2 regions of the Pseudomonas sp. MAFF 730105 genome follow, and region 2 is predicted to be linked to the other one. Evidence: predicted binding sites of a transcription regulator. Region 2 holds the regulator's gene; the other holds the start of a gene.

Region 1 (7,848 bases), 1.3 Mb from region 2:
GGTGGTGTGGATGCCTTGGGCGACTTCATCCCGTGCCTGCTGGGTGGCGCGCTCGACATCTTCCAGGTAGATCCCGGTGCCAAGCATCCAGCCCCACCGATCCAGCATCACCACGTAGGCCAATTTTTCGGTCACCTGGCCGGAGGACGGTTTGTTCCAGGCGTAGCGCTGGAAACCTTCGCCGGTCTCGGCGCTTTTGATCAATGCCTGGATGACAGGCAGGCCGTGAGGATCCTTCATGTCCCAGAGGTATTTGCCCACCAGCTCCGACTGGCGCGCGTGCATCAGGCTGCGGCCCTGGCGGTCATACACGAAGAAATAGCCGTTGATGCCGAAGCTGAGCTTGCGCAGTTCTTCGAGCACCTGCTGCTGTGCGTGTTCGTCGCCAAGGCCACCGTTGTACAGCGGAGCGATCAGGCTCTGCGCCATCTCGACGTAGTTCTTCAGCTCGGCGCGCTTGCTGGCCAGGATGCTGTCTTCGATCAGTTGTGCCTGTTGGTCGCCCAACTGGCGGTTGAGCGAGATCACCAGCGCGCAGATGACAGCAATCGCCAGGACCAGGGGCAGGATCCCGAGGGCGACGATTTTGTGTTTGAGCAGCATCTGTACTCCTGCCAGGGCCTGACGGGGGGAGGTGGATGGTCGGCATCATATGCCAAACATAAAGTCTGTGGGAGCGAGCCTGCTCGCGATGACGGTGTGTCAGATGACATTGATGCTGAATGATCCAACGCCATCGCGAGCAGGCTCGCTCCCACAGGGAGAAGTAGGCGGGGGCATCTACGTAGTACTACGGATTTATTTATTGACGATGTACAGGGATATTGGGCCCGCTCCGAATAGCCGGGGCATACTATAAAAACAATCGCCGCAGTCCACTGGACCTCGGCAGGAGACACGCAATGACAACCCGTCTGGTTAAACACCTTGCCTGGTTTGCCGTGGCTGTTCTGGGAGCCTGTGCGTTGAGTGTCGTGGCCTTGCGCCGCGGCGAACCCATCAACGCCCTCTGGATCGTCGTCGCAGCCGTGGCCATCTACCTGGTCGCCTACCGCTACTACAGCCTCTTCATCGCCAACAACGTGATGCAACTCGATGCGCGCCGGGCCACCCCTGCCGTGCTCAACAACGATGGCCTGGACTTCGTCCCGACCAACAAGCACATCCTCTTCGGTCACCACTTCGCCGCCATTGCCGGCGCGGGGCCGCTGGTCGGGCCGGTTCTGGCGGCGCAGATGGGCTACCTGCCCGGCACGCTCTGGCTGATCGCCGGCGTGGTGCTGGCGGGGGCCGTGCAGGACTTCATGATCCTGTTCCTGTCCACCCGTCGTAACGGTCGTTCCCTGGGCGACATGGTCCGCGAGGAAATGGGCCGCATCCCCGGCACCATCGCGCTGTTCGGCTGCTTCCTGATCATGATCATCATCCTCGCGGTGCTGGCGCTGATCGTGGTCAAGGCCCTGGCCGAGAGCCCTTGGGGGATTTTCACGGTGATGGCGACCATCCCGATCGCGATGTTCATGGGCGTCTACATGCGTTACATCCGCCCGGGCCGCATCGGTGAAATCTCGCTGATCGGCGTGCTGTTGCTGCTGGGCTCGATCTGGCTGGGCGGGCAGATCGCCGCCGACCCGGTCTGGGCCAAGGCCTTCAGCTTCACCGGGATCCAGATCACCTGGATGCTGATCGGCTACGGTTTCGTCGCGGCGGTGCTGCCGGTGTGGCTGATCCTGGCCCCGCGGGACTACCTGTCGACCTTCCTCAAGATCGGCACCATCGTCGCCCTGGCGATCGGTATCCTGATCACCATGCCCGAGCTGAAAATGCCGGCGCTGACCCAGTTCACCAACGGCCTGGGCCCGGTGTGGAAGGGCGGGCTGTTCCCGTTCCTGTTCATCACCATCGCCTGCGGCGCGGTCTCGGGCTTCCATGCGCTGATCTCCTCGGGCACCACGCCCAAGCTGCTGGACAACGAAACCAACGCCCGCTACATCGGCTACGGCGGCATGCTGATGGAGTCCTTCGTGGCGATCATGGCGATGGTCGCCGCGTCGGTGATCGAGCCGGGCGTGTACTTCGCCATGAACAGCCCGGCGGCGGTGGTCGGCGGTGACGTCGTGGCCGTGGCCCAGACCATCAGTGGCTGGGGCTTTGCCATCACCCCGGACGCGCTGCAGGCGGTTGCCCGGGACATTGGCGAAACCACCGTCCTGGCCCGTGCCGGCGGTGCGCCGACCCTGGCGGTCGGTATCGCGCAGATCCTGCACTCGGTGCTGCCGGGTGAGAACACCATGGCGTTCTGGTACCACTTCGCGATCCTGTTCGAAGCGTTGTTCATCCTCACCGCGGTAGACGCCGGCACCCGTGCCGGGCGGTTCATGCTGCAGGACCTGCTGGGCTCGTTCGTGCCCTCGCTCAAGCGCACCGAATCCTGGACCGCCAACCTGATCGCCACCGCCGGTTGCGTGGCCCTGTGGGGCTACCTGCTGTACCAGGGCGTGATCGATCCGCTGGGTGGCATCAACACCTTGTGGCCACTGTTCGGTATCTCCAACCAGATGCTGGCCGGTATCGCCCTGATGCTCGGCACCGTGGTGCTGATCAAGATGAAGCGCCAGCGCTACATCTGGGTCACGCTGCTACCGGCGGCCTGGCTGCTGATCTGCACCACCACGGCGGGCCTGATCAAGCTGTTCGACGCCAACCCGGCGATCGGCTTCCTGGCCCTGGCGCGCAAATACAACGACGCCCTGGCGGCCGGCCAGATCCTGGCCCCGGCCAAGAGCGTCGAGCAGATGCAGCACGTGGTCTTCAATGCCTACACCAACGCCACGCTGACGGTGCTGTTCCTGTTCGTGGTGCTCAGCATCCTGTTCTACGCGCTCAAGGTCGGTGTTGCCGCCTGGGGCACGAAAGAACGCACGGATAAAGAAGCGCCATTCCAGGCCCTGCCGGACGCCTGACACGAGGGTTGCAACGATGTTCAATGACTTGAGTCGCCTCGGTAAATACCTCGGTCAGGCCGCCCGCCTGATGGTCGGCATGCCCGACTACGACAACTACGTCGAGCACATGCAAACCAAGCACCCGGACAAACCGGTGATGGACTACGAGGCGTTCTTCCGCGAACGCCAAGAGGCCCGTTACGGTGGCAAGGGTGGGCCGAAGTGCTGTTGACCCGACGGCCCTGAGGTCATCCCCCTGTGGAAGCGAGCCTGTGGGAGCAAGGCTTGCCCGCGATAGCATCGCCTCGGTATCACTGTAGACCGAGGCGCCTGCATCGCGGGCAAGCCTTGCTCCCACAGTATTATTTGGCGGGCTTGGGATGTGTGCCTGTCACCGAGTCCCTGTGGGAGCGAGCCTGCTCGCGATGGCGTACTATCAGTCGATATCGATATTGGTTGATCCACCGCTATCGCGACCAAGGTCTGTTGCTGGCTCACGCTCACTCCGCCAGCAACACCGCCGCGTCGAACCCCACCCGCAGATTGCCCCAATGGCGGCCGCCGAAGAAGAACGGTACGTCGATCTCGGTCATGATTTCCCCGGTGTCGCGCAGGTAGGTCTGGAGCAGGAAGCGCTGGACGTTGCCCGCTGCGCGCAGGCCGATCGGGTCGTTGAAGATCCGTTTGTTGCGACACACCGGCAGGTCGACGGCGTGGTCGCCGGTGGGTGGCTTCGAGACCCAGCTGTTGTTCACCGGGCAGTAGCCCTTGGTGTCGACGATGAACGAGACCTTGCCGCCCGGTGTGCTGCGGGTGAGGGTGTCGCAGGCTTCCTGGCAGACCTGGGCAAAACGTTCGGTGTAGCCGGTCATGTACTGCTTGGGATCGGTGCCGGGGACCAGTTGGTAATTCTGGTCGAACAGGTTGAGACCCTCGCGTTGCAACGCCTCCAGGCGCACCTGGAGCGTGTCGCGGCACTGGCTGGCTCGGGTGATGGCGGCATCCAGCTTGCCGTGGCCGAGCACGAACCGGCCCAGCAGCGCTTGCACCCGTTCGGCGACACCGGACAGGTCACGGGTGGCGGTCGCCGAATGCTGCATGCGCTGATCGATCGACTGGCTGTCGGCGTGGATCTGGGTGACCCGTTCATTGATGCCGGTGTTGGCATCGGCGAACTGCTGGATATGATCGGCGATGTCGGCCAGCTTGCCGTTGGTGGATTCGAAATCGACGATCATGCTCTCGAAATGGCCGGAGGCACGCTCCACGACTTTTTGGGTTTCCCGGGCGCTGTGGCTGATCTGGGTGGTCTGTTCATGGGTGGAACCGACTTCTTCGAGCATGGCATCGATGTTGCGCGAGATGTCGTCCGTGGCCCGGCTGACGTTCTGCGCCAGGGTTCGCACTTCATCGGCCACCACGGCGAAACCCCGGCCGCTCTCGCCGGCACGGGCGGCTTCGATGGCGGCGTTGAGGGCCAGCAGGTTGGTCTGGGCAGAGATCTGCTGGATCAGCCCGACGATGGACTTGATGCTCGAAGAACGTTGGTTCAAGGCCCCCACCAGGGTGGCGAATTCATTGAGGCTGCCGGCGATTTCGCCGATGTTGCCGGTCACTTCCAGCAACTCGGCATAGGAATCGCGGGCCATGCTCAGGTTCTGCGCGGTGGTGCTGGAGATGCCCTGGGTCTGGCGCGAGACTTCTTCGATACGGTCCACGGCGGAGTTGCTCTGCTCCATCACTTCCTTGGCGAAGCGTGCCTGGTGGGTGGCGCTGTCGCTGGAGTCGCTGATGTTCTTGAGCGAGCGCGCCGACTCGACGGCGATGTGCACGGTGAGCGCCTGGACGTTACTGATGATTTCCCGTTGCTTGGCCAGGAAACGGTTGCAGGTGCTGGCCAGTACGCGAATTTCGTCATGGGTCACCAGCGGCAGGTCCCTGGACAAGTCGCCTTCGCCATTGGCGATCTCCTCCAGTGCCCGGGTCATGGCGGTGACAGGGCGTACGATGAGATGGCGAAAGTACCAGACCATGAAGCTGATCATGCCCAGCGTCAGGAGCGCACCGAACAGCAGGGCCTGGGTCAGGCTGTCGAGCCGGCCCTCGATCTGCCCCAGCAGGGCGGCGTCGAGCTGCGCGTTGCGCAACTGCGTCACAATGTCGGTACGGGCGCTAAGGGCCACCCAGTACAACAACCCGCTGACGACGACAAGCAGGAAAAGGCTTGAGAGTTTCTTGGTGAGCGTATCGAAAAATTGCATTTCGATGGACTCGTACAAAGCCTTCAACGTCTGCATGCCATAGCTCCTGGGCAAAAAAACCTCTCAATGGAATACATTCGACCGCGAGGGCCAAAGCTTTAGCGATTTTGGGCGTTTTGATATTACTGCGCTCGTTTGGTGTACAGCGCTTGTGGGAGCGAGCCTGTTCGCGATTTCTGTTTCATCGCAAGCCCCCTGTGGACCCAGGATGTATTCGAACTGTCCACGACGGACATCCAGGGCAGTCGCGACGTTCTGACCGCGCTGCGCTGAAACGAAAAATGCCCGGACCTGCGTCCGCAATACTGTTCACTTAATGAAGTGACTGAATCTGTGGCGAGGGGATAAATCCCCTTGCCACAATGAACCCGCAAGTCTTGAGTGAATAGCGTCAGGACCTGAGTCCGGGCATTTTCATTTAGAACCAATGCTGCATAAGTCGTAGAGTCTTGAGCCACGTCATGACTGACGCAGGCCCTGCGCGATGACGGCATAAAGTGGCTCCGCCATCGGTCTGAAATATCTCTTACCTGTAAAGTCTTACAGTGGTTATCCCTCGCTCAGAGAGGGATAAATAACACGCCCTTTCATGCCCGTCTGCATGAGAGGTATCAAGCTTTATTGTCGGCAGGCTATTGAGCCAGAGCCTGACAATATGAAGCTTGGCGAAGAAACGCTGCCAACAAACGCGCAGCGGTCGTCAGATACGGCTGGGATTTACCAGCGAGTTCAACTGAAGTGTTTAATGGTAGGAGGATTCATCATGATGTATCCCCTTAGAGTATGGGTTTGCAAAGACGATTTCGGAAGCGAGGTGCTGGACGAATACAATCATGGCGTTCACGAAGGAGTTGTTACGTTAATCAACAAAATTCGCAGCAGACATCCCGAGATAGACCCAGATCATCGGTACCATCTATATCCTCAACTCAAGGATGGCAGACCAGGGACAAGGCCGGCCAGTAACGCGCTCTCCGAAGACGGTATTACCTTTCTAGAGGATTGCGGCGTCGATCAGACTGATCAACTCTTTTATCGACCTTAGGTTTAACAAAAAATACATCGCCTCGTTCGATACAGCCATCATCCTTTGAATGTTCAGAAAAGGGTGATGGCTGTTTTTCAGTTAATCATCTACTCCGCACACGGTGACTGCTCGCGGTATGGGTATAGACTTCCCCATTTCAGAGCACTCAGTGCTTATCGCCCATCTCCTTGCTACCACTTGGCTTGCACACAGGGGTTAGCCGTGGCAACAAGGTCTTGAAAAGGATTTACTGGGAATCATTCTCAAAGTATATTCGCTCGCATTAACGTTCCCCTGTGAGTGCCGCGTCTTGAATCGTTCCACCCCTCCCGCGAATCGCAACGTCTTCATCAAGTGTGTATTGCCGACTTTGTCCTGCTGTTTCATCGCAAGCCCCCTGTGGGCCCAGGACGTACTCGAACTGCCCACCACGGACATCCAGGGCAGCCGTATCACTCAAGATGAGGGCTACACGGCGTCGCAAGCCAGTACGGCGAGCAAGAGCGATGTACCGATCAAGGAAGAGGCGCAATCGATCAATGTGGTGACCCAGCAGACGCTGGACGATTATCAGGTGCGCTCCCTGGGAGACGCGATGAAGTTCGTCAGCGGCGTTAGCCAGGGCAATACCTTGGGCGGTTCGCGGGACTCGCTGATCAAGCGTGGTTTCGGCACCAACGACGATGGCTCGATCCTGCGCGACGGCGTGCGTTCGAACCTGGGGCACAACTTCAGTGCCACCACCGAGCGGGTCGAAGTGCTCAAGGGCCCGGCCTCGATGCTGTACGGCGCGCTGGAGCCTGGCGGTTTGATCAACGTCATCAGCAAAAAGCCCGAATACACCCAAAGCACCACGCTAAGCGGCTCGGCCTATAGCGAAGGCGGCGGCACCATGGCGGTGGACACCACCGGGCCGCTGGGCGATACCGGGCTGGCGTATCGGCTGATTGCCGAGCGTGGTCATGAAGATTACTGGCGCAACTACGGCGTGAATGAAAGTACGCTGGTTGCGCCGTCCCTGGCCTGGACCGGTGAGCGGGCTTCGTTGAACCTGAGCTATGAGTACAACGAATATTCCAACCCGTTTGACCGTGGCACGGTGTTCACCAATGGGCATCCGGCTGATATCGATTATGACAAGCGTCTCGACGAGCGCTGGGCCAAGAGCGTGGGGATTCGCGAGACGGCGACGGCGCGTTTCGAGTATGAGCTGAGCGAGGCGTGGAAGACTCGCGTGACTTATGGCTGGAACAATGATCGGTACAGTCTTTCGATTGCGCAGCCGAGCCTGTCAAATACCGGTAAGTTTCAGCGTGCAGCCAATGGTGCGCACTACGACGATGAAACGCGTTACGCCAGTTGGGATTTCATGGGTAAGCAGGAGTTGTTCGGTCAGCGCCATGATCTGCTGATCGGTGTCGATAATCAGGTGTCCGATCAATACCGTGGCAAGACCTACCGTGGCACTGCACAGGGAGGGTTCGATATCACCGCGCCGGTTTATGGTGGTCTGGCAGAGCCAAGCAAGATAAATGCTGCGCAAAGCAACCTGAGTAACAAACTGACTTCCAGCTCCGTTTACCTGAAGGACAACTGGCACCTGGATGATCGCTGG
Region 2 (7,848 bases):
CGAGGAGATCGAATACATGACCACGAAAAAAGCGAACAGCAATGTGATGAAGTCGGCGTAGGACACCAGCCAACGTTCATGGTTGACATGCTCTTCATGATGCCTGCGACGCGCCATGGTCCATTACTCCCATTAGTCCATGAAGCCCTGGAGCTTCAATTCAATGGAGCGCGGGTTTTCACCTTCGGCGATCGACAGGATTCCTTCCAGCAACATTTCGCGATAACGCGACTGGCGCAAGGCGATGGACTTGAGTTTGGCGGCAATCGGCAACAACACCAGGTTGGCACTGGCCACGCCATAGATGGTGGCGACGAACGCCACGGCGATGCCGCTCCCCAGTTGCGAAGGGTCGGCCAGGTTGCCCATCACGTGGATCAGGCCCATTACCGCACCGATGATGCCGATGGTAGGTGCATAACCACCCATGCTTTCGAAGACCTTGGCCGCTTCGATGTCGCGGCTTTCCTGAGTGTAGAAATCCACTTCCAGGATGCTGCGGATGGCTTCCGGCTCGGCGCCGTCCACCAGCAATTGCAGGCCTTTTCGCGAGTAGTTGTCAGGTTCGGCATCGGCCACCCCTTCCAGACCGAGCAAGCCTTCCTTGCGGGCGGTCAGGCTCCAGTTCACCACGCGATCGATACCGCCGGCCAGGTCGACCCGCGGTGGAAACAGAATCCAGACCAGTACCTGTATGGCGCGTTTGAACGCACTCATGGGCGATTGCAACAGCGCGGCGCCGATGGTGCCACCGAGCACGATCAGCGCCGCAGGGCCATTGGCCAAGGCCCCGAGATGACCGCCTTCCAGGTAGTTGCCACCAATGATGGCGACGAACGCCATGATGATACCGATCAGGCTGAGGACATCCATTACAGGCACGCCTCGACCAGGTACTTACCAATGTCGTCCAGCCCGTACACCGCGTCGGCCAGGTCCGCTTTGACAATCGCCATCGGCATGCCATAGATCACGCAACTGGCTTCGTCCTGGGCCCAGATCGCACTGCCGCCCTGCTTGAGCAGGCGGGCGCCTTCGCGACCATCGGCGCCCATGCCGGTCAACACCACCGCCAGAACTTTGTCACCGTAGGACTTGGCTGCGGAACCGAAGGTAATGTCCACACAGGGCTTGTAGTTCAGGCGCTCGTCGCCCGGCAGGATTTTCACCGCGCCACGACCGTCGACCATCATCTGCTTGCCACCCGGAGCGAGCAGCGCCAGACCCGGACGCAGGATATCGCCATCCTCGGCTTCCTTGACGCTGATGCGGCACAGCTTGTCCAGGCGTTCGGCGAAGGCCTTGGTAAAGGCTGCCGGCATGTGCTGGATCAACACGATTGGAGCCGGGAAGTTGGCCGGCAACTGGGTCAGTACCCGTTGCAGCGCCACCGGACCACCCGTGGATGTGCCGATGGCAACCAGCTTGTAGGCCTTGCGTTTGGGGGCCGGCGACGACGCACTGGCCGGGGCCGAACGTGCAGGCGCAGGGGCCGGGGCACTGCGTACCGGGGGCGGATTGAAACTGGCGGAAGATGGCGCAGGGCTCGGCGCAGCCACAGGCGCAGGAGCCGGTGGCGTGTAGGCACTCACGCGGCGGTTGCTGCGGGAAATGCTGTGGACCTTCTCGCACAGCAACTGCCGGACCTTGTCGGGGTTGCGCGAGATGTCTTCGAAGTTCTTCGGCAGGAAATCCACCGCCCCGGCATCCAGCGCGTCGAGGGTGACACGGGCGCCTTCGTGGGTCAGGGACGAGAACATCAATACCGGAGTCGGGCAGCGCTGCATGATATGCCGCACAGCCGTGATGCCATCCATCATTGGCATCTCATAGTCCATGGTGATCACATCCGGCTTGAGTGCCAGGGCCTGATCGATTGCCTCTTTGCCATTGGTCGCGGTACCGACGACCTGAATCGTCGTGTCCGCCGAGAGAATTTCCGAGACGCGGCGGCGGAAGAACCCCGAATCGTCCACCACCAGGACTTTAACTACCATAAACACTCCGTTAGACGAGGCGTGGCGCTGGGCCACGCCCCTCCAGAATCAAATACGCCGCGCGGCGTAACGCTTGAGCATGCTCGGTACATCGAGGATCAGCGCGATGCGGCCGTCGCCGGTGATGGTGGCGCCGGACATGCCCGGGGTGCCCTGGAGCATCTTGCCCAACGGCTTGATGACCACTTCTTCCTGGCCCACGAGCTGGTCGACAACGAAGCCGATCCGCTGTGTGCCCACCGAAAGGATCACCACGTGGCCCTCGCCCTGCTCCACATGCGCCGCGGAGCTGACCAGCCAGCGCTTGAGGTAGAACAACGGCAGTGCCTTGTCCCGCACGATCACCACTTCCTGGCCGTCGACCACATTGGTGCGCGACAGGTCGAGGTGGAAGATCTCGTTGACGTTGACCAGCGGGAAAGCGAACGCCTGGTTGCCCAGCATCACCATCAGGGTCGGCATGATCGCCAGGGTCAGCGGGACCTTGATGAGGATCTTCGAGCCCGAGCCTTTGACCGAGTGGATGTTGATGGAACCGTTGAGCTGGGAAATCTTGGTTTTCACCACGTCCATCCCCACGCCACGACCCGACACGTCGGAAATCTCGGTCTTGGTCGAGAAGCCGGGGGCGAAGATCAGGTTGTAGCACTCGGTGTCGCTCAGGCGGTCGGCGGCGTCCTTGTCCATCACGCCGCGTTTGACGGCGATGGCGCGCAGCACCTCGGGGTCCATGCCTTTGCCGTCGTCGGAGATCGACAGCAGGATGTGGTCGCCCTCCTGCTCGGCGGCCAGGATCACCTTGCCGCTACGAACCTTGCCTGCGGCTTCGCGCTCTTCCGGCGACTCGATACCATGGTCGACCGCGTTGCGCACCAAGTGGACCAGCGGGTCTGCCAGGGCCTCGACAAGGTTCTTGTCGAGGTCGGTTTCTTCACCCACCAGTTCCAGGTTGATTTCTTTCTTGAGCTGGCGAGCCAGGTCACGTACCAGGCGCGGGAAGCGCCCGAAGACTTTCTTGATCGGCTGCATCCGGGTCTTCATGACCGCGGTCTGCAGATCGGCCGTGACCACGTCGAGGTTCGACACGGCCTTGGACATGGCTTCGTCCTGGCTATTGAGGCCCAGGCGCACCAGACGGTTACGCACCAGCACCAGTTCACCGACCATGTTCATGATCTCGTCCAGGCGCGCGGTGTCGACCCGAACGGTGGTCTCGGCTTCACTGGTCGGTTTTTCCGCCGGTGCAGACGCCGACGCGGCCGGTGCACGGGCAGGTGCAGGCGCGGCGGCAGCTGCTGGCTTGGGTGCGGGAGCAGGTGTCTCGGCCTTGGACTCCGGCGCCTTGGCGGCGGGTTTTGGCGCGGCCTTGGCGGCCGGCGCGGCAGTTGGCGCAGCAGAGGCCGCGCCGACTTCGCTGAACTTGCCTTTGCCGTGCAGATCGTCGAGCAGGGACTCGAACTCCTGATCGGTGATCAGGTCGCTACCGGCCGCGGCCGCAGCAGGCTTGCTCGGAGCCGGCGAAGAGGCAATGGCCGACTCCAGGGCGTCAACGGCAAAAGTACCCTTGCCATGCAACTGGTCGAGCAAGGCTTCGAATTCATCGTCGGTAATGTCTGAGCTGTCGCCCGCGGCTTTCGGCGCGGCAGGAGCTGTCGGCGGGACGACCGCATCGACGGCGAACTGGCCCTTGCCATGGAGTTGATCGAGCAGCGACTCGAACTCCGCATCGGTGATTTCATCGCTGGCCGCACCCGCATCGGCGGGCGCGGCAGCTACAGGAGCCTGGGCCTGAGCTTCGGCCTTGACGGCACTCAGGGAGTCCAGCAACTGTTCGAATTCGTTATCGGTAATATCGCCCGATTCCTCGGCGACTGGCTCCTCGACAACGGGTTCTTCAACCACGGTTTCGACCGGAGCGGCTTCGTCTGCCGATTGCGGCTCGGCCAGGCGCGACAGCGCGGCGAGCAACTCTGGAGTAGCAGCGGTAATCGGCGAACGATCACGCACCTCGCTGAACATGCTGTTGACCGCATCCAGCGCTTCAAGCACCACGTCCATCAATTCCGAATCCACGCGACGCTCACCCTTACGCAGGATGTCGAACACGTTCTCGGCAATGTGGCAGCACTCCACCAGCTCGTTGAGCTGAAGGAAGCCGGCGCCTCCTTTTACAGTGTGGAAACCGCGAAAGATTGCATTGAGCAGATCCGCATCATCCGGTCGGCTTTCCAGCTCGACCAATTGCTCGGAGAGTTGCTCTAGAATCTCGCCGGCCTCAACCAGGAAATCCTGAAGGATCTCTTCATCGGCGCCGAAGCTCATTAATGGGGTGCTCCTAAAACAGGGCTAAAATCCAAGGCTGGACAGCAAATCGTCCACATCGTCCTGACCGGACATAACGTCTTCTCTTTTATCGGCATGAATTTGCGGACCTTCACCCTGAGAGAGATGTTTTTGTGGATCTTTTTCAGCAAGCATCGCCTCACGGTCGTGTTCGATGCCCGCAAAGCGGTCGACCTGGCTGGCCATCAACACCAGTTTGAGCAGATTGCTTTCGACTTCGGTAACCAATTGGGTGACGCGCTTGATCACCTGCCCGGTCAGGTCCTGATAGTCCTGAGCCAGCAGAATATCGTTGAGGTTGCTTGCGACCGCGCGGTTATCGGCGCTGCTGCGTGTCAGAAAACCGTCAACCCGACGAGCCAGGTCCCGGAATTCTTCCGCCCCGACCTCACGACGCATGAAACGGCCCCAGTCGGCGCTCAAGGCCTGGGCTTCGTCGCCCAGGCCATTGACCAGCGGCGTCGCGCTTTCCACCAGATCCATGGTGCGGTTGGCGGCGGCCTCGGTCAGCTTGACCACGTAAGACAGCCGCTCGGTCGCATCAGTAATCTGCGAGACCTCTTCGGCCTGAGGCATGTTCGGATCGATCTGGAAATTGACGATCGCGCTGTGCAATTCACGGGTGAGCTTGCCGACTTCCTGGTACAGACCACGATCCCGGGTCTGATTGAGCTCGTGGATCATCTGGACTGCATCGCCGAAACGACCTTTTTCAAGGCTTTCGACCAGTTCGCGGGCATGTTTTTTAAGGGTCGATTCGAAATCGCCCATTGAAGCTTCGTTATTCTCCATAGCTCCCCCGTGGCGCCGTTAACCGATGCGTTCGAAGATCTTTTCGATCTTTTCTTTCAACGCCTGGGCCGTGAAGGGTTTGACCACATAGCCGTTCACGCCGGCTTGGGCCGCTTCGATGATCTGCTCGCGCTTGGCTTCGGCGGTGACCATCAGCACCGGGAGGTGCTTGAGTTTTTCATCGGCGCGCACATGGCGCAGCAAATCGATACCGGTCATGCCAGGCATGTTCCAGTCAGTCACCAGAAAGTCGATGCTCCCGCTGTTGAGAACCGGGATGGCAGTAGTGCCATCGTCGGCCTCGACCGTGTTGGTGAACCCAAGGTCACGCAACAGGTTTTTTATGATCCGCCGCATCGTTGAAAAGTCATCAACAATGAGGATTTTCATGTTCTTGTCCAATTCGACCTCCAAGCAGTCTTAAACGCGTGCAGCACCTGAACGCGCCATTTCAATCAATCCGGTACAGCATTCGACAACGGCCCGGGACACAACGGATCGAGACTGCGCAACACGTGCCACGCAAACCCTGCTCGCAACCTCCCCGCACCGATTGTCAGCGCGCTCGCCACTCCCCCAAACGCCCCCGCAAACGGGCGGCGCACTGGCTGTGTAACTGACTGACCCGCGATTCGCTGACCCCCAGGACTTCACCGATTTCCTTGAGGTTCAGCTCTTCGTCGTAGTACAGCGCCAAGACCAGTCGCTCACGCTCCGGCAAATTGGCAATCGCATCGGCCAGCGCGCTCTGGAAACGTTCGTCTTCCAGATCACGCGCAGGCTCCATGTGAGTACTCGCGCCATCCTCGTGCAGCCCTTCATGATCGCCGTCCTGCAACAGGTCGTCGAAACTGAACAGGCGGCTGCCCAAGGTATCGTTCAAAATCCCGTAATAATCATCGAGACTCAACTGGAGTTCGGCCGCAACCTCATGATCTTTAGCGTCTCGCCCGGTTTTCGCTTCGATAGCGCGAATGGCGTCACTGACCATGCGGGTATTACGGTGCACCGAACGGGGTGCCCAGTCGCCCTTGCGGACTTCGTCGAGCATCGCGCCACGAATGCGAATGCCGGCGTACGTCTCGAAACTGGCGCCCTTGCTCGCGTCGTATTTGTTCGCCACTTCGAGCAGTCCGATCATGCCCGCCTGGATCAGGTCTTCAACCTGGACACTGGCCGGCAACCGCGCCAGCAAGTGATAGGCGATGCGCTTGACCAGGGGCGCGTAACGCTCGATCAACTCGTACTGGGCGTCCCGTGCCGATTTTTTGTAGAGGTGGTTGTAACCGCTGGCTGTCATAACACGGGCCCTGCTGTTTGTTGCACGAGACGCTCGACGAAAAACTCCAGATGCCCACGAGGGTTGGCCGGCAGTGGCCAGGTATCGACCTTCTGGGCGATCGCCTTGAATGCCAGCGCGCATTTGGAACGGGGAAAAGCTTCATAGACGGCACGTTGCTTCTGGACAGCCTTGCGCACGCTCTCGTCGTACGGCACGGCGCCGACGTATTGCAGGGCAACGTCCAGGAAGCGATCGGTGACCTTGGTCAACTTGGCGAACAGGTTGCGCCCTTCCTGCGGGCTCTGGGCCATGTTGGCCAGGACGCGGAAGCGGTTCATGCCGTAGTCACGGTTCAAGAGCTTGATCAGGGCATAGGCGTCGGTGATGGAGGTGGGCTCGTCGCAGACCACCAGCAGCACTTCCTGGGCGGCACGCACGAAACTGACGACCGAATCACCGATACCCGCCGCCGTGTCGATCACCAGCACATCGAGGTTGTCGCCAATGTCGCTGAATGCCTGGATGAGACCGGCGTGCTGGGCCGGGGTCAGATGAACCATGCTCTGGGTGCCGGAGGCGGCCGGCACGATACGAATCCCGCCCGGCCCCTGCAACAACACATCACGCAGTTCGCAGCGGCCTTCGATCACGTCCGCCAGCGTGCGTTTGGGTGTGAGCCCCAGCAGCACGTCCACGTTCGCCAGGCCCAGGTCGGCGTCCAGCAGCATGACCCGTCGGCCAAGCTCTGCCAGAGCCAGGGACAAGTTCACTGACACGTTAGTCTTGCCGACGCCACCTTTGCCGCCGGTCACCGCGATCACCTGTACGGGATGCATGCTGCCCATGTTCGTTCTTTACCTGTCTTACTTAGACGGAGGCCACATTACTGGCTGCGCGTTCACATACGGAACATTGCCTGGCAGACCATCGATGTAGGTACAAAAAATATTCATGATTACCTCAGCCAACCTGCTTGGTCGGGCTGTGGTAGATATCAGCGAACATATCAGCCATGGCTTCTTCGCTGGGTTCGTCCTGCATTTGCACACTCACGGCACGGCTGACCAGTTGGTGGCGACGCGGCAGATGCAAATCATCCGGGATCCGCGGTCCATCCGTCAGGTACGCCACCGGCAGATCGTGACCGATCGCCAGGCTCAAGACCTCGCCCAGGCTTGCCGTTTCGTCCAGCTTGGTCAGGATGCAACCGGCCAATCCGCAGCGTTTGTAGCTGTGGTAGGCGGCGGTTAGAACCTGTTTCTGGCTGGTGGTTGCCAACACGAGATAATTTTTTGACTTGATGCCACGCCCGGCCAGGCTTTCAAGCTGCATGCGCAGGGCTGGATCGCTGGCTTGCAGGCCTGCGGTATCGATCAGCACGACGCGTTTGCGCAACAGAGGCTCCAGCGCCTGGGCCAGGGATTGACCCGGATC

What was found. Region 2 encodes FliA, which starts transcription of late flagellar genes. Its sites were predicted from a motif close to CTAAAGTTTNNNNNNNNNNNGCCGNTAA; they were not measured.
Region 1: a site for FliA is predicted at 5,281-5,308, ahead of PCOSP_RS13990 (methyl-accepting chemotaxis protein). Genes of this name have one in related genera too.

What each region holds. Positions count from the first base shown of each region.
Region 1 is NZ_AP018438.1:3,171,000-3,178,847, forward strand. Features, by position in the region: gene PCOSP_RS13975 (cache domain-containing protein) at 1-603, opposite strand, end outside; gene PCOSP_RS13980 (carbon starvation CstA family protein) at 903-2,963, shown strand; gene PCOSP_RS13985 (YbdD/YjiX family protein) at 2,980-3,177, shown strand; gene PCOSP_RS13990 (methyl-accepting chemotaxis protein) at 3,446-5,242, opposite strand; gene PCOSP_RS13995 (TonB-dependent siderophore receptor) at 6,544-7,848, shown strand, end outside.
Region 2 is NZ_AP018438.1:1,901,458-1,909,305, reverse strand. Features, by position in the region: gene motD (flagellar motor protein MotD) at 1-117, opposite strand, end outside; gene PCOSP_RS08510 (flagellar motor protein) at 133-873, opposite strand; gene PCOSP_RS08505 (protein-glutamate methylesterase/protein-glutamine glutaminase) at 873-1,997, opposite strand; gene PCOSP_RS08500 (chemotaxis protein CheA) at 2,046-4,319, opposite strand; gene PCOSP_RS08495 (protein phosphatase CheZ) at 4,344-5,132, opposite strand; gene PCOSP_RS08490 (chemotaxis response regulator CheY) at 5,151-5,522, opposite strand; gene fliA (RNA polymerase sigma factor FliA) at 5,689-6,432, opposite strand; gene fleN (flagellar synthesis regulator FleN) at 6,429-7,259, opposite strand; gene flhF (flagellar biosynthesis protein FlhF) at 7,375-7,848, opposite strand, start outside.